Regions from separate parts of the Pseudomonas fluvialis genome, predicted to be linked through region 1. Evidence: predicted binding sites of a transcription regulator. Region 1 holds the regulator's gene; each other region holds the start of a gene.
What was found. The regulator sigma-54, encoded in region 1, starts transcription at its own class of promoters, with help from an activator protein. The targets are predictions, from matches to a motif close to ANTGGCATNNANNTTGCTNT.

Region 1 (7,177 bases):
GGCGCCAGTGCCTGCGAGGTGGCGGTGTCGCTGGAGCAGGGGCTGACCACCAGTGTACGCCAGGGTGAGGTGGAGACCGTTGAGTTCAATCGTGACCAGGGCTTTGGCATTACCCTCTATCTAGGGCAGCGCAAAGGCTCGGCGAGCACCTCGGCCAGCGGCACAGAGGCCATTCGCGAAACCGTGGCCGCCGCGCTGGCGATTGCCCAGCATGCCAGCGAGGATGACTGCGCTGGCCTGGCCGACGCGGCGTTGATGGCCCGCGAGCTGCCCGACCTGGATCTTTACCATCCCTGGTCGATCGAGCCTGAGCAGGCCATCGAGCTGGCCCTGCAGTGCGAGGCCGCAGCGTTTGCCCATGATCCGCGCATCCGCAATGCCGATGGCAGCAGCTTGTCCAGTCACCAGGGCTGCCGGGTCTATGGCAACAGTCACGGCTTCATCGGCGGCTACACCAGCAGCCGGCACAGCCTGAGCTGCGTGATGATTGCCGAGCAGGCCGGGCAGATGCAGCGTGACTACTGGTATGACTTGAACCGTCGCGCTGAGCGCCTGGAAAGCCCCGAGCTGATTGGTCGGCGTGCTGCTGAACGGGCGGTTCGGCGTCTGGGTGCGCGTTCGGTGCCGACCTGCGAGGTGCCGGTGCTGTTTGCCGCCGAATTGGCTGGTGGCCTGTTTGGTCATCTGCTGGCGGCGATTTCCGGTGGCAACCTGTACCGGCGCTCCTCGTTCCTGGTGGATGCATTGGGCCAGACGCTGTTCCCTGAGTGGATGACCATCGATGAACGCCCGCGGCTGCCGGGTGGACTGGCCAGTGCGGCGTTTGACGGCGATGGTCTGGCCACCTACGACAAGGCGTTCATTGCGCAGGGCCGTCTGGTCTCCTACGTGCTGGGTACCTACTCCGGGCGCAAGCTGGGCATGCCCAGCACCGCCAATGCGGGCGGTGTGCACAACCTGTTCGTCAGCCATGGCACGGATGACCAGGCCGCGCTGCTGCGGCAGATGGGGCGTGGCCTGCTGGTCACCGAGCTGATGGGGCAGGGCGTGAACTTGGTGACCGGTGACTATTCGCGGGGAGCGGCAGGCTTCTGGGTGGAAAACGGCGAGATCCAGTTCCCCGTCGAGGAAGTGACGATCGCCGGAAACCTGCGCGATATGTTCCGCCAGATAGTCGCGGTGGGCGCTGATCTGGAGTGGCGCGGCAATGTGCGTAGCGGTTCGCTGCTGATCGAACGGATGACCGTGGCGGGCAGTTAAGAGCAGGGTGCAAACACCAGCCCTGCACTGCACATCGCGGCGGGGCTTGGTTGCTCAGGCGGGCCGTGGACGGGCCGTTGATGTGCTGGCGACGTGCAGTCGCTATTCGCCTTCCTCGAAGAAGTCCTCGATCAGCGCGCACAGCGCGTCCAGCGCTTCTTCGGCCTGTTCGCCTTCACCATGCAGGCGCAGCGCGGTGCCCTTGCCGGCCGCCAGCATCATTACCGACATGATGCTCTTGCCATCCACCAGGCTGCTGTCGCAGCGCCCCAGGCGAATCTGGCAGGGGAAGCGATTGGCCACGCCGACGAACTTGGCCGCGGCGCGGGCATGCAGGCCGAGCTTGTTGATGATGGTGATGTCGCGCGCGGGCATGGGCTGGTCCTTAGTGCAGATCGCGATGGCGAATTTGCACGTTCTTCAGCAGTGGACGCAAGGCTTGTCCGAGGCGTTCGGCCAGGTAGACCGAGCGGTGTTGGCCGCCAGTGCAACCAATAGCCACGGTGACATAGGCGCGATTGCTTGCGGCAAAGCGTGGCAGCCACTTGTGCAGGTAGGCCAGCAGGTCGTTAAGCATTTCGCCGACATCGCTCTGCGCGGCCAGGTATTCCTGTACGCCCTGATCCAGTCCGGACTGGGCGCGCAGTTCAGGCTTCCAGTAGGGGTTGGGTAGGCAGCGCACATCGAATACCAGGTCGGCATCCACGGGGGCACCGCGCTTGAAGCCAAAGGACTCGATCAGGAATGCGGTGCCGGGCTCGGGGGTGTTGAGCAGACGCAGCTTGAGAATGTCGCGCAGCTGATAGAGGTTCAGCTGGGTAGTATCGATACGCAAGTCGGCCAGGTCGGCAATACTGCCGAGCAGGACCTTCTCGTCGGCAATAGCCTCGCCCAGTGAGCGCTGGTCGTTGGTCAGCGGGTGGCGGCGCCGGGTTTCGGAAAAGCGCTTGAGCAGGGTCTCGTCCGCAGCATCCAGATACAGGACATGGCATTGGATATGCCGGGCGCGTACGTCAGCCAGGAGTTCGGGAAAGCGTTGCAACTGGCTGGGCATGTTGCGCGCATCGATGGATACGGCGACCCGTGGATGCATCAGTTCGGTATGCAGCAGAGCGCGTTCGGCCAATTCCGGCAGCAACGCCGCCGGCAGGTTGTCGATGCAGTAGAAACCATGGTCTTCCAGCACGTCCAGTGCCGTACTCTTGCCCGAGCCGGAGCGGCCGCTGACGATGATCAGCTGCATGGCCAGGCTTAACTGCCGCTCTGCACGGCCAGTACCACCTGCAACAGGGCCTCGTTGCTGTCGGCCTGGCGCAGGCGCTCCCGCACGTCGGCGCGATCGAGCATGCTGGCGATCTGTCGGAGTAGTTCCAGGTGTTCGTCGGTAGCTGCTTCAGGAACCAGCAGGACAAACAGCAGATCCACCGGGGCGCCGTCGATGGCGTCGAAATCCACGGGGGCATCCAGGCGCAACACGGCGCTCAGTGGCTGGCTGCAACCGGGCAGACGACAGTGGGGGATGGCGATGCCGTTGCCAAAGCCGGTCGAGCCAAGCTTCTCGCGGGCAATCAGGCTTTCAAAGATTTGTTGTGCATCCAGGTCGGGCAGGTCGCGGGCAATCAGCTGAGCGATCTGTTCGAGGACGCGTTTCTTGCTGCCGCCCGGCACGTTCACCAGGGAACGGCCGGGGGTCAGGATATTTTCGAGACGGATCATGGGATCAGCGGACGGTTGCGCCCTGCTGGCGGTCGAGGTGCTTTTCCTTGTGCTTGATCAGCTGGCGGTCCAGTTTGTCAGCCAGCAGATCAATGGCCGCGTACATGTCTTCATGCTCGGCGTTGGCGACGACTTCGCCGCCGGCGATGTGCAGGGTGGCTTCGATTTTCTGCTTGAGCTTCTCGACCTCAAGGATGATCTGCACGTTGGTGATCTTGTCGAAATGGCGCTCCAGACGGCTGAGTTTCTCGCCGATGTAGTCGCGCAGGGCGTCGGTCACATCCAGTTGGTGTCCACTGATGTTGACTTGCATACCGCTTCTCCTTGTTGCCCGGTGGGTAGTGACAGGCTAGCTCAGCCGTCGGGGTAATTACTTGGCCTGAATCAATTTCCGGCCGTTGTCTGAGTGTGTTCAGAGTAGCCGCTTGCGTTCGCTGGAGGGTGCAATACCCAGTGACTCGCGGTATTTGGCCACTGTGCGGCGGGCTACCTGAATGCCTTGTGCTTCCAGTAGACCAGCGATCTTGCTGTCGCTCAATGGCTTTTTGCTGTTCTCCGCCGCCACCAGTTTCTTGATGATGGCACGTATTGCAGTGGATGAGCATTCGCCGCCTGCTGCCGTGCTCACATGGCTGGAGAAGAAGTATTTCAGTTCGTAAATGCCCCGTGGGGTGTGCATGTATTTCTGCGTGGTGACTCGCGAAATGGTTGACTCGTGCATGCCCACTGCTTCGGCAATGTCATGCAGCACCAGCGGCTTCATGGCCTCGTCACCGTAGTCGAGGAAGCCGCGTTGGTGTTCGACGATCTGGGTCGCCACCTTCATGAGGGTTTCATTGCGGCTCTGCAGGCTTTTGATGAACCAGCGGGCTTCCTGCAGCTGGTTGCGCATGAAGGTGTTGTCGGCGCTGGAGTCGGCGCGGCGAACGAAACCGGCGTATTGCGGGTTGACGCGCAGGCGTGGCATGGCCTCCTGGTTAAGTTCGACCAGCCAGCGCTCATTGTCCTTGCGCACGATGATATCGGGCACGATGTATTCGGGTTCGCTGCTTTCGATCTGTGCGCCGGGGCGTGGGTTGAGGCGCTGGATCAGTTCGACGACCTGGCGCAGTTCGTCTTCCTTGAGGCGCAGGCGCCGTCCCAGTGCGGCATAGTCACGGCTGCCCAGCAGGTCAAGATGTTCCTCGACCAGGCGTTTGGCTTCTTCCAGCCAGGCGGTTTGCGCAGGCAGTTGACGCAGTTGCAGCAGCAGGCACTCACGCAGATCGCGTGCGCCAATACCGGCGGGCTCGAATTGCTGGATGCGGTGCAGAACGGCCTCGATCTCGTCGAGTTCGACATCCAGTTCGGGATCGAAGGCTTCGAGGACTTCTTCAAGGGTTTCCTCAAGGTAACCCTGGGGGTTCATGCAATCGATCAGGGTGACCGCGATCAGCCGGTCCTTGTCGCTCATCGGCGCCAGATTGAGCTGCCAGAGCAGATGGCTGTGCAGGCTTTCGCCGCTGCTGGTGCGGCTGGTGAAGTCCCATTCGTCGTCATCATTGCTCGGCAGGCTACTGGCGCTGGTCTGGTAGACATCTTCCCAGGCGGTATCGACCGGCAGTTCGCTGGGAATGCGCTCGTGCCACTCACCTTCTTCGAGCTGTGCTTCGTGTTGTTCGCTGCTGGTACTGGCAATTTCCTGCGGGCTGGTCAGGGTCAGGCTGTCGCCTTCGGCCAGCGGGTCGCTGTTGTCGAAGTCTTCGCCTTCTTCCTGGCGTTCGAGCATCGGGTTGGATTCCAGCGCTTCCTGGATTTCCTGCTGCAGGTCCAGTGTCGAGAGCTGAAGCAGGCGAATGGCTTGTTGCAGCTGCGGTGTCATCGTCAGCTGCTGGCCCATCTTGAGTACGAGCGATGGTTTCATAGCAGGGGGCTAGCACCTTGTTTGCCGGCGCCTTCGCGCCATCCACTACAGGGCGCCTTGAGGCGCCGCCAGGAAGCAAGATATATGCCTGATTTTTTGCGCTTTGCCTAGCAGGCCGTTGCCTGCGAGGCGCGGCTTTATAAGCGGAACTCGTGGCCGAGGTAGACTTCCTTGACGTGCTGGTTGGCCAGAATGGCTTCAGCGTTACCTTCGGCAATCAGTCGCCCTTCGCTGACAATATAGGCGGTTTCACAGATGTCGAGGGTCTCGCGGACATTGTGGTCGGTGATCAGGATGCCGATGCCGCGATTCTTCAGGTGGTGGATGATCTGCTTGATATCGCCCACCGAGATGGGGTCGACACCGGCAAAGGGTTCGTCGAGCAGGATGAACTTGGGTTCGGTGGCCAGGGCGCGGGCAATTTCCACGCGGCGCCGTTCGCCGCCGGACAGGCTCATGCCCAGGCTGTCACGAATGTGGTGAATATGGAACTCCTGCAGGAGGTCCTCCAGGGCCTGGCGGCGACCGGCGCGATCGAGGTCCTTGCGGGTTTCCAGGATCGCCATGATGTTGTCGGCAACGCTCAGCTTGCGAAAGATCGAGGCCTCCTGGGGCAGGTAGCCGATGCCGGCACGGGCGCGGCCATGCATGGGCTGGTGGCTGAGATCCTGCTGATCGATGAGGATGCGCCCCTGATCAGCCTGTACCAGGCCAACGATCATGTAGAAGCAGGTGGTTTTGCCGGCGCCGTTGGGGCCGAGCAGGCCGACGATCTGCCCGCTGTCGATGCTGAGGCTGACGTCGCGAACCACCTGGCGGCCTTTGTAGCTCTTGGCCAGGTGCTGAGCTTGGAGAGTTGCCATTATTGGGCCTGGTTCTTGCGCGGTTGCAGGATCATGTCGATGCGCGGACGCGGCGTGCTGATGGCATTGCCGCTGGCACGACCGGCGTTGACGATCTGGCGGCGCGTGTCATAGACGATTTTTTCGCCCTCGAAGGTGTTGCCCTGCTGCACGACCTTGGCCTGATCGATAAGGATGATCCGTTCGTTGGCGGCAAAGTACTGGATAGTGCGGCCGTAGGCCTTGACGATGTCCTTGTCGACGGCCGGCTTTTGTTCGTAGTAGGCGCGATTGCCGACCGCCGTGAACACTTCGATATCACCATTCTTGTCTTGGGTGATGGTCACTGTGTCGCCGGTGATCTTCAGGGTGCCCTGGGTGATCACCACGCTGCCGCGGTAAACGGCTACACCCTGGCGTTCGTCCAGTTCGGCACTGTCGGCCTGCACGCGGATGGGTTGCTCGCGATCGCTGGGCAGGGCCATGGCGACGCTGCTGGCGCAGGCCAGGGCGAGCGAAAAAAACAGGGGGATTGGGTTATCGAACCTCATGCTGGCCTCTTACGTTGGACAGCAGGTGCATCCGGCTGTCTTGCAGGTACGCTTTCATTCCTTGTGCCGTGGTCACCCCGTTGGCGGCGTCGATTCTAACGGCTTGCCGGGTTTCGGCATATTCCTTGTCGGGAAAAACCGTCAGCCGGCTGGTGGTCAGCAGGGTCGGGCGGCCGCGTGCGTCGGTACGGGCAATGCGTACATTGTCGATCAGTTCCACCTCGCTGCCGTCGCCCTTGGCTTCGCCGCGGGTGCTTTGTACATGCCAGGGATGTGGGTTGCCGCGGTATAGCAGCAGGTCGGGCTGCTCGACCAGGGTTAGTTCGCTGCGCTGCAGGTGCTCCAGGCGCGGGGCCTGCAGGCGGTAGTCGAGGGTGCCGTCGGCCTGGTACTGCACGGTTTCCGTGCCGATGATGTAGAAGTCCACCTGCTCGGCGCTGCTGGTGTTGGCGGTCCGGGCCAGGAAGGTTTCCGGTCGGATGTTCCAGTAGCCCAGCGCCAGCAGACCGATAAGCACCGGCAAGCCCAACAGGGCCAGGCGCAGGTTTTTGTTCGGTCGTTTCACAGGTAGGCCGCCTGTGCCTGTTCGAGGGTGCCCTGGGCGCGCATGATCAGTTCGCAGAACTCGCGTGCGGCGCCCGCGCCGCCGGCGGCACTGGTAATGCCGTGAGCGTGCTGGCGTACGAAGGCATCGGCGCTGGCTACGGCCATGCCCAGGCCCACCCGGCGGATCACCGGCAGGTCGGGCAGGTCGTCGCCGAGGTAGGCAACTTCCTCGTAACCCAGGCCCAGTTCGCCGAGCAGCTGCTCCAGTACCACCAGTTTGTCCTCACGCCCCTGGATGAGGTGTTGGATGCCCAGGTTGGCGGCGCGTCGTTCAACCACTGGCGAACTGCGTCCGCTGA
Region 2 (7,177 bases), on a different contig from region 1:
GCAGCAGCGCCTGCTCGAAGCTGTGGATGCCATGCAGCCAGGCGACCGCCAGGGCAAGAATCACCACCACCTGGCCAAACAGCCCTGCGGACTTGGGCGAGGTGCGGTCAGCGAGGATGCCCAGTACGAAGCGCAGAATGGCTCCGGCGAGAATCGGTGTAGCGACCATCAGCGAGCGTTGCTGGGTTGTCAGCCCCAGGTCGGCAGCAATCTGCACGCCCAGCGGGCCAAGTACGTACCAGACCATGAAGCTCAGGTCGAAATAAAGGAAGGCGGCAAACAGGGTCGGTGGGTGGCCGGCTTTCCAGAAACTTGTGTGCATGGCGTACCTCGGTATCAGCGATAGAGGGCCCCGTACCGTAGTGGCTAGCGTGCGTGGCACTAGACACTACGGTGCGGAGAGACGCCGACTTGTGGCCGGCGGGGTGTGGCGAGACCACCTTTGGCTTGTCAGGCAAGCGGGCAAGGCACCGGCTAGCCGGATAGGCTGGTCGGTGGCCCCGGTAGCGGGGCGGCACAGGAGGTGCTGACAAGCGCCTGCACGATTCCTAGCGGGCAGCCGCCTGGCTGCTGCTGTGGCAGGTTTAGCAAGTCTCGGGCCAACAGGCTGGAGGGCCCGTTGCGGCTGGGGTTGCAGCAGGGGTGAGGCGCGCAGGTGAGGCGTTGGGTGCGCGCTGCTGGGGCGTCAGCAACGTGCCGGTGCGCGCGGTTTGCCCCGTGTTGGTGCTGTGTCAGGCGAGGCGATCGGCCTGGCTAAAGCGTTGCTGCAGCGCCTCGGGCCAGGGGCTGACCCGCGACTGGGTGTAGTCGTAGAAGACAAAGCCGGACTTGGCCAGGGCGATCAGCGTGCCGTCGGCAGGACGGCTGATGCGGAAGATGATATCGGCGCCGTATTTGTTGAGGTCCATCATGCCGACTTCGAACAGCAACTGATCGCGTGCATAGGCTTCGGCGCGATACACGGTGGCCAGGTCGGTGACGATAATCCCGATACCTTGCGGGTTGACTTCGGCGATGGCATAGGCGTGCAGAAAGCGCGCGCGAGCCTCGGAGATCATCGAGATCAGCGCGTCGTTGGCCAGGTGATTGGCGCCATTGATGTCAGTGACGCGCACGCTGAGCGAGGTGCTGAAACAGAACAGCTCTTCAGGGAAATCGAGGGTCAGGCGGGCCATGGTGTTCTCTCGGCAGACAGGGCGGCCATTGTATACCGCCTGGCAGTCGTGGCACGCCACGACTGCTAGCTGCTTCAGGCGGCAGGGCGCTGCTGGCGCTGGTAGAGAAATTCCAGGACGGCACTGCGATAGGCGTGGTATTGCGCGTCGTTGGCCAGTGCCAGGCGGTCGCGGGGGCGCTCCAGGTCGACCTGCAGGATGTCGCCGACCGTGGCGGCGGGACCATTGCTCATCATCACGATACGATCGGCAAGCAGTACCGCTTCATCGACATCATGAGTGACCATCACCACGGTGCTTTGCGTTTGCGTGACGATACGCAGCAGCTCATCCTGCAGGTGGGCGCGGGTCAGCGCGTCCAGTGCCCCGAACGGCTCATCCATCAGCAGTACCTTGGGTTGCATGGCCAGGGCGCGGGCGATGCCGACCCGCTGCTTCATGCCGCCGGAAATTTCGTTGGGGTATTTGTGACTGGCATGGCTGAGCCCCACCATCTGCAAGGCTTGCTCGGTACGTGCCTTGAGCTCGGCCTTGCTGTGGTCACGCCCGAAGACGCGCTCCACGGCCAGGTACACGTTGGCAAAGCAGGTCATCCAGGGCAGCAGGCTGTGGTTCTGGAAGACCACTGCACGTTCCGGGCCGGGGCCGTCGATTTCTCGGCCATTGCAGATCAGGCCGCCGCTGTCGGCATCGAGCAGGCCTGCGATCAGGTTGAGCACCGTCGACTTGCCGCAGCCGGAGTGGCCAATCAGTGCCACGAACTCGCCACGGGCGATACTCAGATTGACATCGCTGAGCGCCTGGAAACGTCCCTGCTTGGTATCGAAGTGTTTGCTGACCTGGCTGAGTTCTACGAATTTTTCCATGAGAATATCTCCTGCGCCTGCCGTGGCAGGCGTGCTGGGTGAGGTCAATCAGCTGGCATAGTCGAAGCGTTTGGCCAACCAGACGAGGCTCTGCTCCAAAGCCAGGCCGACCAGGCCGACGATGATGATGGCGATGAGGATGTGTTCGACGTTGAGGTTGTTCCACTCGTCCCACACCCAGAAGCCGAGGCCTGTGCCGCCAGTGAGCATTTCCGCGGCGACGATCACCAGCCAGGCGACACCGATGGCCAGGCGAATGCCGGTCATCAGGTGGGGCAGCACCGCCGGGAAAAGGATGCGGGTGAGTACCTTGAACTCGGAAAGCTTGAGCACCCGGGCTACGTTCAGGTAGTCCTGTGGCACGCTGGCCACGCCGGCGGCCGTGTTGAGAATGATTGGCCAGATGGAGCTGATGAAGATCACCCAGATCGACGCCGGGCCGGCAGCCTCGAACACCAGCAGGCCGATCGGTAGCCAGGCCAGCGGAGATACGGGACGCAGCAGGCTGATGATCGGCGAGAGCATGCCGTTGAGGAAGGCGAAGCGGCCAATGGCGAAACCCAGCGGGATGCCGACCAGTGCGGCAAGGCCGAAACCAATGCCGACGCGGCCCAGCGAGTGCAGGATGTTCCAGCCGATGCCCATGTCATTCGGGCCGTTGTCATAAAAGGGGTCGGCAAACAGCAGCAGGGCCGCCTGCCAGGTCGACCAAGGGCCGGGCAGGCCTTCACTGCGGCCGGCAATCGCCGCCCATACCAGAAGAAACAGCAACAGACCCAAAAGAGGCGCTAGCACGGCGCGCGCCAGATTGAGCAGGGTGCTGCGTGAAGGGCTCAAGCGCTGCCAGGCGCTCACCGGCTGAGGAACTGGCGCAGGGACTTTCAGGGGCGCATTCATGGTCTGGCTCCAGATCAGGCGTGGATGGCAAAGGATTGCGCATAGCCAGCCGGATCGCTGCCATCCCAGCGCTGACCGTCGATCAGTGTGCTGCTACGCAGGACGTTCGCGGGTACGGCCAGGCCCAACTGGCTGGCGGCTTCGCCATACAGCGTGGTCTGGTTGACCTGGGCGGCCAGGCCGGCATAGTCGGGCTGCTCCTTGAGCAGGCCCCAGCGCTTGAACTGGGTGAGGAACCACATGCCGTCGGAGTGATAGGGGAAATTGACCTGGCCCTCGCGGCAGAAAGCCATGGCGTGTTCATCCTGCCAGCGGTTGCCCAGGCCATCTTCGTATTGAGCCAGAAAGCGCGGTTCGATGACCTTGAGCGGAGCGTTTACATAGGCCTTGCCGGAAATCAGCTTGGCCGTGCTGCGCCGATTGGCCTCGCTGGCTTCGATAAAGCGGCTGGCATCGAGGATGGCCATGATCAGCGCGCGCGCCGTGTTGGGGTGTTGCTCGATAAAGGCGCGGGTAGTGCCGAGAACTTTCTCCGGATGGTCCGGCCAGATCTGTTGGGTAGTGACGGCCGTGAAGCCGATACGGTCGAAGATTGCCCGGGCGCCCCAGGGCTCGCCTACGCAGAAGCCATCCATGTTGCCGACGCGCATGTTGGCGACCATTTGCGGTGGCGGTACGGTGATGGTTTTTACGTCGCTCAGTGGGTTGATGCCCAGGCTGCCCAGCCAGTAGTACAGCCACATGGCATGGGTGCCGGTGGGGAAGGTCTGGGCGAAGGTCAGGGGTTTGCCACCTTGCTTGAGGTGAGCGGCCAGTTGTGCGCCGTTTGTGACACCGGCTTCACGCAGCTGTTTGGAGAGGGTAATGGCCTGGCCGTTCTGGTTGAGGCCCATGAGGACGGCCATGTCTTTCTGCGGTCCGGCCAGACCCAGTTGCGCGCCGTACATCATGCCGTACAGCACGTGGGCGGCGTCCAGTTCGCCAGTGTTGAGCTTGTCGCGTACGCCTGCCCATGAGGCTTCCTTGCTCGGGGTGATGTGCAAGCCATATTTCCCGGCAAAGCCCTGGGTAGCGGCTACCACCAGAGAGGCGCAATCGGTCAGCGGGATGAAGCCGACTTTCAGGCTGGTTTTTTCTGGAGCATCGGAACCGGCCGCCCAGGCGGCACTGCGCAAACTGTTCGGGGCGGCCAGGCCCAGGCTGGTAATACCACCTACGGCGCCGGCCAGGGCAATGGATTGTTTCAGGAAACTGCGGCGGCTCTGGGCCTGGGGTTTGTCACGCTCGGTCATGGCAAAGTCCTTCTGTCTTAACGGCGCCCGGCTAGGCAGGAGCACCACCTGTTCTAGTTGTTGTGGGTGGCGATGACAGGAGGTTTGCAAGGTGCGGGCCAGTAGTCCCTGGCGCCCCGAAGAAATTTTCAGAGGTAGATGAAAACCCTTTAAAAACAACAGCAAGGCTACCTATTAAGAGGTAGTCGTAAAGGCTGGGCGTGGTTTGTCGGGCGCACGCCAGGGGAGGCTATGGACAGCATGGCAGGCTTATGGAGAGGCAGCATCGCTGGATGCTGCCTTTTTTTGGTGCGCGCTAGCTGGATTTGCGCGGGCTGGCTGGCAGCAGGCCATCGGCGCGGAACATCGCCTTGATGCCGCGGATCGCCTGGCGGGTGCGATCAAGGTTTTCGATCAGAGCAAAGCGTACGTGGTCATCGCCGTAGTCGCCGAAACCCAGGCCCGGCGAGACGCAGACCTTGGCCTCCAGCAGCAGCTTCTTGGCGAACTCCAGCGAGCCCATATGGGCATAGGGCTCGGGGATCTTGGCCCAGATATACATGGAGGCCTTGGGCTTCTCCACCATCCAGCCGGCTTCGTGCAGGCCCTTGACCAGCATGTTGCGGCGCTGCCGGTACTGCTCGGCGATATCGCGCACGCATTGCTGGTCGCCTTCCAGGGCGGCGATGGCTGCGACCTGCAGCGGGGTGAAGGTGCCATAGTCGTGGTAGCTCTTGATCCGCGCCAGGGCGCTGACCAGTTCAGGGTTGCCGACCATGAAGCCGATCCGCCAGCCGGCCATGTTGTAGCTCTTGGACAGGGTGAAGAACTCCACGGCGATGTCCTTGGCGCCCGGCACCTGCATGATCGACGGAGCTTTCCAGCTGTCGTAGACGATGTCGGCGTAGGCCAGGTCGTGGATCACCAGCACGTCATACTGCTTGGCCAGGGCTACCACGCGCTCGAAGAAGTCCAGCTCCACGCACTGCGCGGTGGGGTTGGAGGGGAAGCCGAGGATCATCATCTTCGGTTTCGGGATGGCTTCGCGGATGGCCCGCTCCAGCTCGGCGAAGAAGTCCACGCCCGGTACCAGCGGCACCGAGCGCACCTGAGCGCCGGCGATCACCGCGCCGTAGATGTGGATGGGATAGCTCGGGTTGGGTACCAGCACGGTGTCGCCGTGGTCCAGGGTGGCCAGCATCAGGTGCGCCAGGCCTTCCTTGGAGCCGATGGTGACGATGGCTTCGCTTTCCGGGTCGATCTCCACGTCATAGCGGTCCTTGTACCAGCGCGAGATGGCGCGGCGCAGGCGCGGGATGCCGCGGGAGGTGGAGTAGCCGTGGGTGTCTTCGCGCTGGGCGACCTGCACCAGCTTCTCGACGATATGCGGCGGGGTGGCGCCGTCTGGATTGCCCATGCTGAAGTCGATGATGTCCTCGCCACGGCGGCGGGCGGCCATCTTCAGTTCGGCGGTGATGTTGAAAACGTAGGGGGGCAGACGATCGATGCGCGCAAAGCGGCGCTTGGCATGTTCAGCCATGATTTCCTCAGCAGACGTAAGCGCCCGGAACCGTCCGAGCGACGTTGGCCAGTAGACTGGCCAGGTGGCGACAATACGATTGCCGCCACGCCTCTGGCAAGTGCTCGTCAGTGATTGATACGCTGGTGCAGCTGCTGGGAGAGTGCCGCCAGGCGCTGTCCGAGTTCGCTGAGTTCGCCCTGCGCGGCGAGCAGCTCGGCGCTGGCTTCGCGCTGGCGTTGGCTGGCGGCGCGCTGGCTGGCACTGTGTTCGCGCACTTCGACCAATTGGCTGTGCGCGTTATCCAGGGTCTGCCGTTGCTCGGCAATGGAGCTGGATATCTCGGCGCTGCGTGCGGCGTTATCGAGAATGGTGCTGCCTGCCTGGCCTACCTGGTTGACGCCGGTTGCGACAATCCCCTGCGAGGCTTCCAGCACGCCCTGCACCGTATCGGCTGTCTGGTTGCTGCGTTGCGACAGGTTGCGTACTTCATCGGCAACCACGGCAAAGCCTCGGCCATGTTCGCCGGCGCGTGCTGCTTCAATGGCGGCGTTAAGGGCCAGCAGATTGGTTTGCTGGGCGATGGCACTGATCATTTGCATGGCTTCGGCAATGCGCTGGTTGCTTTGCTCGATAGCCTGCATGCTCTGCTCGGCATCACCCATGCGTGCGGCGCACTGTTGCATTTGTGTGGTGCTTTGCTCGGTCTGCTGGTTGAGTTGCTGCATCTGTGTGGTGCTGTTGGCCAGCTGCTGCAGGACTTCGTGCACGGCAGCATCCAGTTGTTGCATGGCGTCGGCCTGGTGCTGTACGTCCTGGTCTATGCTCTGGCAGCGCTGGCGGATGCCGCCCAGGGTGTCCTGTAATTGCTGGGCCATGTGCAGCAGGCTGTTGGCGCCTTGGCGTACTTCTTCGACGAGACTGCCCAGTTGCTCCTGGTTACGACTGGCCTGGGCGGCGTTGCGTCGTGCCTCCTCCACACCTTCAGCTGCTTCGCCAAAGGCTTGCTGGCGTAAGCGTGCCGTGTACCACTGGGCGAGCCACAAGGTGAGGATCGGCAGGAGGAAGCCTGAGTAAATGTTGACGGCTGCGTCGCGTGGGCTTAGCTCGAAGACCGGTAGGTTGGCGCCACTGCGCTCCAGGCGAATTAGCCAGAATACGAACAGTGCTTGCAATAAACCCCAGACAGCTGCACTGCGTGGCCCTGCCATCAGGTAGGCGAAAACGATCATTACCGCCGGCCAGTACAGGTGTGCCGAATGCAGGCCGCCCAGCTGGTAGATGAGAATCATCGAGTAACTGGCCATGCAGGTCAGGGCCACGTTGGCTACGGCGGCTACCGGCAGCCAGGCACTGCGCAACAAAAACAGCATCAAGGGCATGCCCAGCACCAGCAGCAGCGAGCCATAAGCTAGGGCTTCATTACCCAGGCGCCCCCACTTGATGCAG
Region 3 (7,177 bases), on a different contig from region 1:
TCACTTCGACCAGTTCGTCTTCGTCGATGAACTCCAGCGCCTGCTCCAGGGTGAACTTCAGTGCCGGGGTCAGCTGGATGGTCTCGTCCTTACCGGAAGCACGCATGTTGTCGAGCTTCTTGGCCTTGGTCGGGTTGATCACCAGGTCGTTGTCGCGGCTGTGGATGCCGGCCAGCTGGCCTTCGTAGACTTCGTCACCCGGCGACAGGAACAGCTTGCCGCGGTCCTGCAGGGTTTCCAGGGAGTAGGTCAGCGCGGTGCCGGTGGCCATGGAGACCAGCACACCGTTCTGGCGGTGGGCCACTTCGCCGGCCTTGACCGGACCGTAGTGGTCGAAGGTCGAAGTGAGGATGCCGGTGCCCGAGGTCATGGTCAGGAAGGCGTTACGGAAACCGATCAGGCCACGCGCCGGGATCAGGTACTCCAGGCGGATACGCCCCTTGCCGTCAGGGATCATGTTGGTCATGTCGCCCTTGCGCAGACCCATCTGCTCCATCACCGGCCCCTGATGCTGTTCCTCGATATCGATAGTGACGTTCTCGTAGGGCTCCTGCTTCTCGCCGTCCTTCTCGATGATCACCACTTCCGGGCGGCCCACGGCCAGCTCGAAGCCTTCGCGGCGCATGGTTTCGATCAGTACCGAGAGGTGCAGCTCGCCACGCCCGGACACCTTGAACTTCTCGGCGGAGTCACCCGGCTCGACGCGCAGGGCCACGTTGTGCAGCAGTTCTTTTTCCAGGCGCTCCTTGATGTTGCGGCTGGTGACGAACTTGCCTTCGCGGCCGGCAAAGGGCGAATCGTTGACCTGGAAGGTCATGCTCACGGTGGGCTGGTCGACGGTCAGCGGCGGACGGGCTTCGACGTTTTGCGGATCGCACAGGGTGTCGGAGATGAACAGCTCGTCCATGCCGGATACGCAAACGATGTCACCGGCTTCGGCTTCCGGGACTTCCACGCGCTGCAGGCCGGAGTGCCCCATGATCTTCAGGATGCGGCCGTTGCGCTTGCTGCCGTCGTCGCTGATGGCGACGACCGGGCTGTTGGCCTTGATGCGGCCACGGGTGATACGGCCGATGCCGATCACGCCGAGGAAGCTGTTGTAGTCCAGCTGGGAGATCTGCATCTGGAACGGGCCTTCGCTGTCGACCTTGGGAGCCGGCACGTGGTCGACGATGGCCTGGAACAGGGCATCCATGTTGTCGTCCATGTTCTCGTGGTCGAGGCCGGCGATGCCGTTCAGGGCGCTGGCGTAGACGATCGGGAAGTCCAGCTGCTCATCGGTAGCACCGAGGTTGTCGAACAGGTCGAAGATCTGGTCGATGACCCAGTCCGGGCGCGCGCCGGGACGGTCGATCTTGTTGACCACGACGATCGGACGCAGGCCGGCCTTGAAGGCCTTCTGAGTCACGAAGCGGGTCTGCGGCATCGGGCCGTCCTGGGCATCGACCACCAGCAGTACGGAGTCGACCATCGACATCACACGCTCCACTTCACCGCCGAAGTCGGCGTGTCCGGGGGTGTCGACGATGTTGATGTTGTAGTCGCCCCACTTCAGGGCAGTGTTCTTGGCCAGGATGGTGATACCGCGCTCTTTTTCCTGGTCATTGGAGTCCATCACCCGCTCGTTTTCCGCTTCTTTGCGGTCGAGGGTGCCGGACAGGCGCAGCAGCTTGTCTACCAGGGTGGTTTTGCCATGGTCGACGTGGGCGATGATGGCGATATTGCGCAGATTTTCGATCACGATGTTTTCCTAAAAAAGAGCGGCAAGCCGGAGGCGACAAGCAGCAAGATAAAAACCGAAGAAAAGCCTAAAAACATGACGGATTCAGCGTTTGCCGTCGGGAGGGTGCCTGCGGCGCCGCGCGCTGCGTCTGAGCTGCTCCTTGATCATGACGGCACGTGACCTTCTTGCGGCTGATAGCTTGCGGTTTGTGGCTGCCCGGCGGGGCGATAGACACGCACGTTGGCATGCCCTTCGCTGAGCAGGTGGTGAGCATGCAGGCGGCTCATTACGCCCTTGTCGCAATACAACAGGTACTGGCGGCTGGCATCCAGCTCCTTGAAGCGGCTGTTCAGCGCGTAGAACGGCAAGGTCTGCACCTCGATGCCTTCGACCTGCAGCGGCTGTTCCTCGACGGCATCGGCGGGGCGGATATCCAGGATGATCTGCCCGCTCAGCGCCTGCTGGACTTCCTCGACCTGGACGTCGGCGCCCAGTTCGTCGATCAGCTTGTCCACGGTGATCTTGCGCGCGCGCTGCAGGGCACGCTCCAGGATCGCCATGTCGAACTGCTGCTCTTCATGCTCGACCCGATAGGCCTTGGCGCGGGTCGTGGGGTTTACCGAAATGACCCCGCAGTATTCGGGCATGTGCTTGGCGTAGTCGGCCGTGCCGATCTGCGTGGCACAGTCGATGATGTCCTGCTTGTGGCTGGCGATCAGCGGGCGCAGCACCAGCATGTCGGTGGCCGCGTCGATAACCTTGAGGTTGGTCAGGGTCTGGCTGGACACCTGGCTGATCGCCTCGCCGGTGACCAGCGCATCGATATACAGCTCCTCGGCCAGGCGGGTGGCCACGCGCAGCATCATGCGCTTGAGGATGACGCCCATGTGGCTGTTGTCGACCTTGTTGAGCAACTCGCCAACCACTTCCTCGAACGGCACGCTGATGAACAGCACGCGGTGCGAACTGCCGTACTTCTGCCAGAGGAAGTGCGCCACTTCCATCACGCCCAGCTCGTGGGCACGCCCCCCCAGGTTGAAGAAGCAGAAGTGCGTTAGCAGGCCACGGCGCATCATCTGGTAGGCCGCAACGGTGGAGTCGAAGCCACCGGACATCAGCACCAGGCTCTGCTCCAGCGAACCGAGCGGGTAGCCACCAATGCCCTCATGCTGGGCGTGCACCACATAGAGGCGGTCGTGGCGAATCTCGATGCGTACCTGCACCTCGGGATTCTTCAGGTCGATACCGGCGGCGCCGAACTCGCGACGCAGGTGGCTGCCCACGTAGCTGGCTACTTCCACGGAGCTGAAGCTGTGCTTGCCGCCGCGCTTGCAGCGCACGCTGAAGACCTTGCCCGGCAGTTGACTGCCGAAGTGCTGGCGACACTTGTCGAGGATGTCGTCGAAGTCACCCAGCGGGTAATCGTGTACTTCCAGGAAGTGCGCGATGCCCGGCACGCAACGCAGCCGTGCGATCAGCGCGGCGCGCGCGCGCGGTTCCTGCAGGCTGGTTTGCACCTCAAGGTTGTCCCACTCGCCCTGCACCTGCAGCTGCGGGTCAAGTTCGCGCAAAACGCTGCGGATATTCTTCCCCAGCTGGCGGATGAACTGCTTGCGCACCGGCCGGCTCTTGATGGTGATTTCCGGGAAGACTTTGACGATGAATTTCATGGCAAGCAGTGCCAGCGGCAGGACGCAAGAAAAGAGGGGCGCGGAGTATAGCGGAATTTGTTCAAGACTTGACCAAAAACAAGCAGAAGGCCGCCGCTGCCTCATTTGCGTGCATCTCACGCATGGCGCGCACTATTAAGGTGCGAAAAAAGCCTGGCACTCCGCTATAAACAACGTAGCCGCCCTGATTTGGCGGCCTGCGGCCCATTTTCGAGCAGTGGCACGCTAATTGCTCTCTTGTGAGTCAAGTCGCACAGGCGGATGATCCGCCCGGCTTCGCACCGCTACAGAGGCGCCATCGGCCGCCCCTTTCCAACTGGAGGACAGCATGTCTAAGGCAATTCAACTGATCAAAGAACACGATGTGAAGTGGGTAGACCTGCGCTTCACCGACATCAAGGGGCAGCAGCACCACATCACCATGCCGGCCCGTGACGCGCTGGACGAAGACTTCTTCGAGCACGGCAAGATGTTCGACGGCTCGTCGATCCATGGCTGGAAAGGCATCGAAGCCTCCGACATGATCCTTCTGCCGGACGACAGCACTGCCGTCCTGGACCCGTTCACCGAAGAGCCGACGCTGATCCTGGTCTGCGACGTGATCGAGCCGAGCACCATGCAGGGCTACGACCGCGATCCGCGCGCCATCGCCAAGCGCGCTGAAGAGTTCCTCAAGTCCACCGGCATCGGTGACACCGTATTCGTTGGTCCGGAGCCGGAGTTCTTCATCTTCGACTCGGTCAAGTTCAAGTCCGACATGTCCGGCTCGATGTTCAAGATCTTCTCCGAACAGGCCGCCTGGAACAGCGATGCCGACTTCAACGGCGGCCAGGGCAACAACGGCCACCGCATCGGCGTAAAAGGCGGCTACCTGCCGACCCCGCCGAGCGATCCGGACCACGAGATCCGTACCGCCATGTGCAACGCCCTGGAAGAAATGGGCCAGGTCGTCGAAGTACACCACCACGAAGTGGCTACCGCCGGCCAGAACGAGATCGGCGTGAAGTTCAACACCCTGGTGGCCAAGGCTGACGAAGTACAGACCCTCAAGTACTGCGTACACAACGTTGCCGAAGCCTACGGCAAGACCGCTACCTTCATGCCGAAGCCGCTGTATGGCGACAACGGTTCGGGCATGCACGTTCACATGTCGATCGCCAAAGACGGCAAGAACACCTTCGCCGGTGACGGCTATGCCGGCCTGTCGGAAACTGCCCTGTACTTCGTGGGCGGTATCATCAAGCACGGCAAGGCCCTGAACGCCCTGACCAACCCGTCGACCAACTCCTACAAGCGTCTGGTTCCCGGCTTCGAAGCACCGGTCATGCTGGCCTACTCGGCCCGCAACCGTTCCGCCTCGATCCGTATTCCGTACGTTGCCAGCCCGAAAGGCCGCCGTATCGAAGCACGCTTCCCGGACCCGGCTGCCAACCCCTACCTGGCTTTCGCTGCCCTGCTGATGGCCGGTATCGACGGTATCCAGAACAAGATCCACCCGGGCGATGCCGCCGACAAGAACCTCTACGACCTGCCGCCGGAAGAGTCCAAGCTGATCCCGCAGGTGTGCGGCAGCCTCAAGGAAGCGCTGGAAGCCCTGGAAGCCGACCACGACTTCCTGCTCAAGGGTGGCGTATTCAGCCGCGAGTTCCTCGACTCCTTCATCGAACTGAAGGCCGCCGAGGAAATCAAGGTACGCACCTTCGTACACCCGCTGGAATACGACCTGTACTACAGCGTCTGATGCCCTGACCGGCATAGCCCCGCCCGGGAAACCGCGCGGGGCTTTTTTATGCCTGCGCACGACACCGGCTCGGACAAAGCATGATGGCTATCGCTGCCTGGCCCTTTGCCGCTTGCCAGCTGGCCGGCGTGGTGCAAGGCTTAACAGGCTGACGAGGAGGAGACCCCCAATGCGCCTGTCGCTCATATGCCTGCTGTGCAGCCTGGCGCTGCCCGCCACGGCCCAGATCTACAAGTACACCGATGCTCAAGGCAACACGGTATTCAGCGACCAGGCACCGCAGGGCGTGGCCAGCGAGCAGGTCACCCTGCCGGCGGTCAACACCGTGCAGCCACCCCCCATGCCCACGCTGGAAGCCACGGGTGGCGAGCCTGCGGCTACCGGCCAGGCTTACAGCACATTGCGCCTGCTCGGCCTGCCCGCTGACGATGGCGCCCTGCGCGCCAACAACGGCACGTTCAGCGTGAACGTCGAACTGCGCCCGGCACTGCGCGCCAACCACCGCCTGCGCCTCGTACTGGACGGCCAACCGCACGGCCCGGCCACGCGCGGCAGCCAGCTGCAGGTAGTCAACGCCGACCGCGGCGAACATCAACTGGCCGTGCAGGTGCTGGCCGGCGAACAGGTCATTCAGCAGAGCGAAAGCCATACCTTCACCGTGCAGCGCGTCAACACCGGCAGCCCGGCGCTGCGCCCCCCGCCCCCGCAGCCCAAACCGACCCCCAGCCCGGCCCCCAGCGCGCCGGCCCCTGCTCCGCAGTCCAACAGCATCGCCGCACCACGATGAGGCAGCGCATTCTCGCCAGCCTGCTGTTGCTCTGCTGCACGCCGCTGAGTGCCCAGGTGTATACCTACATCGATGCCGAGGGCAACCGTGTGTTCACCGACAAGCCACGCACCAGCCAGGCCCAGCGCATCGAGCTGAAGCCAAGCCCGGCAGTGCCGATCAGCCCGCCACAACCGGCACGCCTGGGCATCCCGGCACCGCCGCCACAGCAGCTGGCCGAGGTCGCCGCGCCAGCCTATGCGTTACTGCGCATCCTCCTGCCGCAGGTCGACGCCAGCATCAGCCATGCCGGCGGGGAAATTCTCGTCACCGTGCAGAGCGACCCCACCCTGCAGGAGGGCCACCAGTACCGCGTACTGCTGGATGGCCAACCCTATGGCGAACCCAGCCGCAGCGCGGCCATCGTGCTGAACAATGTCGACCGCGGCAGCCACATGCTGGCCGTGGAAATCATCGATGCAGCCGGCAAGACCCTGGAACGCACCCCCGCACAACCGCTGCACATGCAGCGCATTTCCCTGGCCCAGAAGCGCCGGGTGAATCCCTGCCAGAAGGCAGACTACGGGGTACGTCCCGAGTGCCCCCTCAAGGACAAGCCGGTAGAACCGCGCAAACTGCTGCCCTTCCTCTAACAGGCCGTCGGCCTGTCCTCGGCAGGCCAGGCGCTCCGCCCTGACGCAACGAACATGCACCCCGAGATAGCAGGCCGCCCCGCCATGCACTATCTTGGTGCACTGAAATGCCCTGCGATCAGGCAAGGACACGCCCACCAGCCCGGCGATCGTGTAAGCAGGCCAGTAACGGCGGGCTTTTTCCGGTTTTTTGGCAAAGCTGGTTTGCTTCTTGCTTCATCCTGCAGCACTTGAGGAAGGCATGCCCATGATCGATCACGCGCTGCACCGCCTATTGCTGGACAACCTGACCACGGCCACGTTGCTGCTCAATGACGAGCTGCGCCTGGAGTACATGAATCCCGCGGCCGAAATGCTCCTGGCCATCAGCGGCCAACGCAGCCACGGCCAGTTCATCAGCGAGCTGTTCACCGAGTCGCCCGAAGCACTCAACGCCCTGCACCAAGCCGTGGTGCAGGCGCATCCGTTCACCAAGCGCGAGGCCCACCTGACCTCGCTGAACGGGCAGAGCCTGGTGGTCGACTATGCCGTCACGCCGATTCTCAGCCGTGGTACCACCCTGCTGTTGCTGGAAGTCCACCCGCGTGACCGCCTGCTGCGCATCAGCAAGGAAGAGGCCCAGTT
Region 4 (7,177 bases), on a different contig from region 1:
ATGATCTGCAGGGCCTGGCTGAGCGTTTTGCCGACCTTGTAGGGGCGGTCGACTGCGGTGAGGGCCTCGAAGATGTCGGCAATCGCCATCATGCGTGCCGGCAGGCTCATTTGCTCGCGGCGCAGGCCGCGTGGGTAGCCCGTGCCGTCCATTTTCTCATGGTGACCACCAGCAATTTCCGGTACCTGGCGCAGGTGCGGCGGGAACGGCAGGCGTTCGAGCATGATGATGGTCTGCACGATGTGCTGGTTGATCAGGAAACGCTCTTCGCTGGTCAGTGTGCCGCGCCTAACGCTGAGGTTGTACAGTTCGCCGCGATTGAAGCGCCAGGCCGGTACTTGCAGGCGGAAGCCCCACGGATTGTCGTCGCCCAGTTGTTCGCTGGGGTTATGGGCTATCAGGTGGTCGTCGCGATCAGCCAGCAGCGGTTCGCTACAGGGTAGCGTGGCGGGCGCTGTACGTAGCTTGCGCTGGGTTTCTTCCCAGGACAGCCCGAGACGATCATCCAGGGTGCGTACCCAGCGTTGCTCGGCAATGCGCTGCAGGCGCTGCAGGTCGGCGTCGGCCATGTTCTCGCTGCCCAGGTTGCAATGTGCAACGAAGGCGAAGTCATCATCCAGTTCGGCCAGGCGGGCATCGCGTCGCGCCGCCAGTTCTGCGCTGGCGCCGCCGGCATGGCAGGCCTGCCAGTAGTCGATCCAGGCGTCGCGCTTGAGTACCTCGAAACGCATGCGGATCTCATGGATGCGGTCATAGAGGGTTTCCAGCTTGCTGGCCTTGTCCACCACATACTCGGGCGTGGTGACCTTGCCGCAATCATGCAGCCAGGCGGCGATATGCAGGGCCTCCCACTGTTCGGCATCCGGACGGAACTGGGCAAAGGCCGGCTGCTCGCTACTGGCGGCGGCGCGCGCGAGCATCAGGGTCAGCTCCGGTACCCGCTGGCAATGTCCGCCGGTATAAGGACTTTTCGCATCAATGGCCCCGGCCATCAGCTGAATGAAGGCGTCGAGTAGCTGTTTCTGGCGAACCAGTAGGCGCTGGCTGTCCAGGCATAAGGCTGCAACCCCGGCCAGTGCCTGGACGAAGGCCACGCGGGCAGCTTGCCAGAGGCTCAGTTCCTGTTCGTCCAGTTGCTCCTGCTGCAACAGCACCAGCACGCCCAGTGCCTCGCCCTGACGGTTATGCAGGCCGACAGCCAACAACTGCACGCGGGGGGCCTGCAGTCGGCTGAGCAGCGGCGCATAGTCACCCGCCTGCTCGTAACTGAGGGTCTCCTGGCAAGGTGCCTGGCCGGCTTGCAGGGCCCGGTCAAGCCAGCTTGGCAGCGGCTTGTGCAGCTTGTAGTGGTCAAGTCCCAGCTCGTGGGGCTGGAAATGTTGTTTGCCAAGCTGCAAGGCACTTGGGCTGAGTTGCTGGTTGTCGTCATCCAGCAGGTAGATCAGGCCGCCACTGGCTTTGCTGCTCGCCAGGGTTTCCTGCAATACGCGTTGCAGCAGGGTGTCGAAGTGTTTTTCTGCCGACAGGCTGGCGGATATTTCCATGAAGCTGGCCAGGCTGTCCTTCATTCGCGCCATGCTGCGCGCCAGTTGGTCGACTTCGAGAATCAGCGAACGCCCGCTGGCCGGGTAGTTGAAGTCGAAGCGGCGGATCGCTTCGGCTTCCCGTAGCAGGCTGTGCAGCGGCCTGACCACCAGACGCGAAGCCATCCAGCCGAGAGGAATACACAGCAGCAGGATGAGCAGGGTTAGTACGGCACTTTGCCAGCGAATGCGGTGAGCATCGGCGAGTAGCTCGTCTTCCGGTGCCAGCAGCAACAGGCGCAAGCCACGCGGCCCGCCTTCGCTGATGCGCGAGTAGGAGAGCTGCCAGGCGCGCCCGGCCAGGGTCAGGCTTTGTTCCTGATCACGGCGTAACTGGCCGAGCTCCAGGGCCGCCAGGCTGGGGCTGAGCTGGCCGAGTTCGCTGAGTGGCTGCAGGCTGCCGGCCGGCCGTGACTGTTGCAGGGTGCCCGGGTAGGCAATCACCCGGCCGTTGGGGTCGAACAGCACCACCTCGGTGGATGGTGTGATGCGGTGCCGGGCCAGGCTGTCGTTGAGCTCGGCGAGGGTCAGGTCGGCCGCGATGACCCGGTCCATGCCGCTCAGACGAGCCAGGGTCGTGCCGAGGTCTCCGCTGGAGAAAAACACATAAGGTTCGGTGGTGATCGGCATGTCGCCCGCGCGTGCGCTGCGGTACCAGCTGCGTTGGCGGGGGTCGAAGCGCTCCTGCGGGTTGTCGCGTTCGGCCAGTTTCTGCAAGCCGGCATCGTAGAACTCGTGGCGTGAGCGCAGGCCTTCGCTGTTGCGCTCGATCAGCCACAGCTGATACTGCGCTTCGGCCGGCGCGGCAAATCGCTGGCGTAAGGCATCGTTGCGCAGGGCGCGCAGCATGAGAAAGTTGCCCTGGTCGTCACCGATATACAGGGCGGCCAGTTGCGGGTGTGCACGCAGGCCCTGGGCAAGGCTGGGCAGCAGGCTATGGCGCTGCTCGGCAGGGTGACGGGCGATGCGCGGGTCGAGCGCCAGTTGCGCGAGCAGGTCGCGGATCGGTTGATAGGTGTTGTGCAAATCCAGCTGCACTTCCTGGCGAAATTGCTGGAACAGCTGTTGGCTGCTGCTGAGGATGATGCGGCTGGTCTGCTGGTAGTTGAACAGTGCCAGCACGCTACCGCTGATCAGTAGCAGCAAGGTAAACAGCAGGCTGATGTGCAGGTGCAGAGGAAAGCGGCGCGTGGCCGTAGGCTGCGTCATTGATGGACTCCGGGCATTCCCTGTCATGCTGCCATCCGGGCGTAGGCAGCGTTGCGCAAGCCTAGCAGGCGGTGACCTGGCGTGATGTCAGGTCACGCAAAAAAACCTCAGACAGGGCTCGATCGACCGGTCATTTCCCTGGCCATTTCCGTGGCATAGCTGTCGGTCATGCCGCCGATAAAGTCGATCACCCGCTGGAAGGACTGGTAAAGCGACCAGCTGGGATCTGGCGCGTTGTGTCCAAGCAGGTCGAGGATGCGCCGATTCTTGAAAGAGGGGCTGTGCCCGCCGTGTTGTTCCAGGGCGGCACCACAAAAGGCGTTGAGAAGGATTTCCAGGGTGGTGTAGGCGCCGATCTCATGCAGGGTCTTGCGCTTGTCGTGGAAAATCTTCTCGCGCGCCAGGCATTTCGCCTGTTGCACGCAGCGCTTGGCCGGGCCATGCAGGTGTTCGACCAGATCACCGCTCAGTTGGCCGGCGAGCAGGGCGTGTTGCTGTGCGACAAAGGCGTCGGCGGCAGCATTGCTCAGGTGCTCGATGGCCTTGCCACGCAGGATGGCCAGTTTGCGCCGCCGCGAGTCTTGTGGGCCGAGCTGGCGGTAGGTCTGCGGCAGGTCGTCGCCGACCAGATCGAGCAGCAGGGCCTCCACCTCGCTGTAGTCGAGCAGCTCCATTTCCAGGCCGTCTTCCAGATCGATCAGCCCATAGCAAATGTCGTCGGCCGCCTCCATCAGATAGACCAGCGGGTGACGTGCCCAGCGCTGTTCTTCCAGCTGTGGCAGGCCTAGTTGCCGAGCGATCTGTTGCAACAGTGGCAGCTCGCTCTGATAACAGCCGAACTTGTGTTTCTTGTAGCCCAAGGCGTCGGCGTGGCGGGCCGTCCAGGGGTATTTCAGGTAGCTGCCGAGGGTGGCATAAGTCAGACGCATGCCGCCGTCGAACTGGTGGTATTCCAGTTGGGTCAGTACGCGCAGGCCCTGGGCGTTGCCCTCGAAGCTGAGAAAGTCGGCACGTTCTGCCTCGCTCAGGTCATCCAGCCAGCCGCGTTGCAGGGCCTGGCCAAACCAGTGGCGAATGGCATCCTCGCCGGAGTGCCCGAAGGGTGGGTTGCCAATATCATGGGCCAGGCAGGCCGACTGCACGATAACGCCCAGGTCGGCGGGACTGCACCACTCTGGCAGGGTGTCACGCAGGCGTTCGCCGACCCGCATGCCCAGCGAGCGGCCGACGCAGCCGACCTCCAGGGAGTGGGTCAGACGCGTATGGATATGGTCATTGCTGGACACCGGATGGACCTGGGTCTTACGTCCCAGGCGGCGAAAGGCACCGGAGAAGATCACCCGGTCATGGTCCTTGTGAAATGGGCTGCGCCCCAGCTCTTCGGGGCTTTGCGCGGCCTTACCCAGGCGCTCGCGGCTCAACAGGCTGTCCCAGTGCAAAAGCAGTCCTCATCACAGGTGGTCAGGCGGCTTGCCTGTCAGGGCTTGTGACACTACGGCCTTGCCCATGAGCGGTGCAAGAGGGGACGACGCGCCCAGTGCTGGCGCACAAGCTGGTACGCACCTTGCTTTGCCGTGGGGCGCGCAAGCCTTGGTGTGCGCCATGGCTGTGCTGCGGATAACCATCGAATGCCACGCGTTCGATCTAACCTACTGAAATAAAAGAATTAAGCGCCAATCTTGCAAGCCTGGAGAGGGAGTTCGGGGATAAGAGGTGAGCGGTTTTTACGAGTCCCTGGGCTGCATGTTGGTGCGTTCTGGGTGGTGAGTGAGCTGCTTTGGTGCTTTTTCGGGAGTCTGTTATCACCATGGATAACCTCAATGTTGCGGTGCTCAATCTGACGCACAGCGCCAACACCCTGTTCATCCTGCTGGGCGCGGTCATGGTCCTGGCCATGCATGCCGGCTTTGCCTTCCTTGAAGTGGGGACGGTGCGTCAGAAGAACCAGGTCAATGCCCTGTCGAAGATCATCAGTGATTTCGCTGTTTCGGCATTGGCTTACTTCTTTGTCGGTTACTGGCTGGCTTATGGGGTGAGTTTTTTTGATCCGGCGGCCAGCCTGGTGGAAAACCAGGGCTATGCGCTGGTCAAGTTCTTCTTCCTGTTGACCTTTGCCGCGGCTATCCCGGCCATCATTTCCGGGGGTATTGCCGAGCGCGCGCGTTTTTATCCGCAACTCTGCGCCACCTTGCTGATTGTCGCGCTGGTTTATCCCTTCTTCGAAGGGCTGGCCTGGAATGGCAATTTTGGTGTGCAAGACTGGCTCAGTGAGCGTTTTGGCCATCCTTTCCATGATTTCGCCGGATCGGTCGTCGTGCATGGCATGGGCGGCTGGTTGGCCCTCGCCGCCATTCTTCTGTTGGGGCCGCGTGATGGACGTTACCGTGATGGCCGCTTGGTGGCTTTCGCGCCCTCGAGTATTCCGTTCCTGGCGTTGGGCTCCTGGGTGCTTATCGTTGGCTGGTTCGGTTTCAACGTGATGAGTGCACAGACCCTGGAGGGCATCAGCGGCCTGGTGGCGGTCAACTCCTTGCTGGCCATGGTCGGCGGTACATTGGCGGCACTCCTGGTGGGGCGTAACGACCCGGGCTTCCTGCATAACGGCCCGTTGGCCGGACTGGTGGCGGTATGTGCCGGCTCCGACCTGATGCACCCGCTGGGCGCACTGGCCACGGGGCTGGTGGCCGGGGCGTTGTTTGTCTGGGCGTTTACCGCGACTCAGGTGCGCTGGAAAATCGATGACGTGTTGGGCGTCTGGCCGCTGCACGGCCTGTGCGGGTTGTGGGGTGGTATCGCCTGCGGCGTATTTGGCCAGCAGGCGCTGGGTGGGCTGGGTGGCGTGAGCCTGGCGAGCCAGTTGCTGGGCAGTCTGGCCGGGTTGCTGATCGCCCTGGGCGGTGGCCTGCTGGTCTATGGTCTGCTCAAGGTGAGCATGGGGCTGCGCCTCAGTCAGGAAGAGGAGTATTACGGCGCCGACCTGTCGATCCACAAAATCGGCGCCAACGGTCACGACTGAGTTGTGCTGGGGCCGCCTACTTGTCGCTGGGCGGCTCGACGCTGGTCGGGGTGAACACCATCACCTGCAGCACCTTGGAATGGAACTCGCGACGGTAGAGCACCAGTACCACGCCGGTGGTTGTCAGCATGAACAGCCAGGGGTTGATGAACCAGGCCAGCATGGCCAGGCCGAAGTAGTAACTGCGCAGGCCCTGGTTGAACTGGTGCGCCGCCAGGGAGATGACCTGTGCGGCGCGCTCGGCGAAATGCTTGCGCTCGATTTCGCTGACGTTGCGCTCGCCCATCATCGGCGCGGCACCGATCAGAACCGAGGCGAAGTTGTACTGGCGCATGCACCAGCTGAAGGTGAAGAAGGCGTAGACAAAGATGGTCGCCATGCCGAGCAGTTTGAGCTCGGAAATACTGCGTGTGGCCGGCTGGACCAGTGGCAGGTCGGCGAGCACCGAGACCGCGCGATCGGTGGCGCCGAGTACGGTGAGGATACCGGCCAGGATCAGCAGCGTGCTGGAGGCAAAAAACGAGGCATTGCGCTCCAGATTGCCGATCACGCTGGCATCGGCAATGCGGTTTTCCCGCAGCAGCAAGCGACGCATCCAGTCCTGACGATACAGGTGCAGCACCGAGGCCAGGCAGGCGGTATCGCGCCCGCGCCATTCGGCGTAGTAGCTGTAGCCGATCCAGCAGGCGAGGAACCAGCCTAGGGCAAGAAAATGCGCGGCGTGTGAGGGCAGGGTCAGCATGCGAACTCCTTGGTCAGACAAGGCGCCAGTATACCCCTGCGCCCCTTGTAGAGTTCAGACGGGCGCGCTGGCAGGCTATGATGCGCGCCTTTTCCGCAATCGCCAGGAGTAACGACGATGAGCGAGCAAGATATGCGCGCCCGCGCCGAGCGTTTTTTAGGTGCGCTGCGCCATTGCCAGGTGCTGGGTATGCGTGTGCATGAGGTCAGGGCGAGCGGACTGACCCTGTTGTTGCCGTATAGCCCGCATATCGTAGGCAACCCGGAAACCGGGGTGATTCATGGGGGTGCCTTGAGCGCGCTGCTGGATACCACCTGCGGTATTTCCACTGTCTGTGTGCTGCCAGAGTTCGAGATCTGTCCGACCCTGGACCTGCGTATCGATCACATGCATGCCGCCGAACCGGGTAAGGACGTCTACGGTTTTGCCGAGTGTTACCGGGTGACGCCCAACGTGATCTTTACCCGTGGCTATGCCTATCAGGATGATCCGGCACAGCCCATTGCTCACGTGGTCGGGGCTTTCATGCGCATGGGCAAGGGTGCGCAGGGTGATGGACTGCTCAAGCAACAGATCCAGGGAGGTGGCCAATGACGCCGCTGGAACTCAACGCGCTGGTGCGCCAGG

Region 2: a site for sigma-54 is predicted at 4,314-4,333, ahead of CW360_RS03650 (CmpA/NrtA family ABC transporter substrate-binding protein). Genes of this name have one in related genera too.
Region 3: a site for sigma-54 is predicted at 3,610-3,629, ahead of glnA (type I glutamate--ammonia ligase). Genes of this name have one in related genera too.
Region 4: a site for sigma-54 is predicted at 4,344-4,363, ahead of CW360_RS03120 (ammonium transporter). Genes of this name have one in related genera too.

Annotation. Positions count from the first base shown of each region.
Region 1 covers NZ_PIYS01000005.1:280,497-287,673, reverse strand. The annotation lists gene pmbA (metalloprotease PmbA) at 1-1,260, shown strand, start outside; gene CW360_RS05275 (HPr family phosphocarrier protein) at 1,363-1,635, opposite strand; gene rapZ (RNase adapter RapZ) at 1,646-2,503, opposite strand; gene ptsN (PTS IIA-like nitrogen regulatory protein PtsN) at 2,512-2,976, opposite strand; gene hpf (ribosome hibernation-promoting factor, HPF/YfiA family) at 2,981-3,289, opposite strand; gene CW360_RS05255 (RNA polymerase factor sigma-54) at 3,389-4,879, opposite strand; gene lptB (LPS export ABC transporter ATP-binding protein) at 5,017-5,742, opposite strand; gene lptA (lipopolysaccharide transport periplasmic protein LptA) at 5,742-6,272, opposite strand; gene lptC (LPS export ABC transporter periplasmic protein LptC) at 6,259-6,837, opposite strand; gene CW360_RS05235 (KdsC family phosphatase) at 6,834-7,177, opposite strand, start outside.
Region 2 covers NZ_PIYS01000003.1:382,096-389,272, reverse strand. The annotation lists gene CW360_RS03670 (nitrate/nitrite transporter) at 1-322, opposite strand, end outside; gene CW360_RS03665 (thioesterase family protein) at 732-1,175, opposite strand; gene CW360_RS03660 (ABC transporter ATP-binding protein) at 1,250-2,041, opposite strand; gene ntrB (nitrate ABC transporter permease) at 2,090-2,938, opposite strand; gene CW360_RS03650 (CmpA/NrtA family ABC transporter substrate-binding protein) at 2,953-4,230, opposite strand; gene alaC (alanine transaminase) at 4,526-5,749, opposite strand; gene CW360_RS17240 (methyl-accepting chemotaxis protein) at 5,857-6,393, opposite strand.
Region 3 covers NZ_PIYS01000008.1:62,110-69,286, reverse strand. The annotation lists gene typA (translational GTPase TypA) at 1-1,741, opposite strand, end outside; gene thiI (tRNA uracil 4-sulfurtransferase ThiI) at 1,888-3,393, opposite strand; gene glnA (type I glutamate--ammonia ligase) at 3,722-5,134, shown strand; gene CW360_RS06360 (DUF4124 domain-containing protein) at 5,304-5,921, shown strand; gene CW360_RS06355 (DUF4124 domain-containing protein) at 5,918-6,553, shown strand; gene glnL (nitrogen regulation protein NR(II)) at 6,801-7,177, shown strand, end outside.
Region 4 covers NZ_PIYS01000003.1:267,525-274,701, reverse strand. The annotation lists gene CW360_RS03130 (HD domain-containing phosphohydrolase) at 1-2,792, opposite strand, end outside; gene CW360_RS03125 (deoxyguanosinetriphosphate triphosphohydrolase) at 2,900-4,231, opposite strand; gene CW360_RS03120 (ammonium transporter) at 4,600-5,808, shown strand; gene CW360_RS03115 (DUF599 domain-containing protein) at 5,825-6,550, opposite strand; gene CW360_RS03110 (PaaI family thioesterase) at 6,668-7,144, shown strand; gene CW360_RS03105 (PaaI family thioesterase) at 7,141-7,177, shown strand, end outside.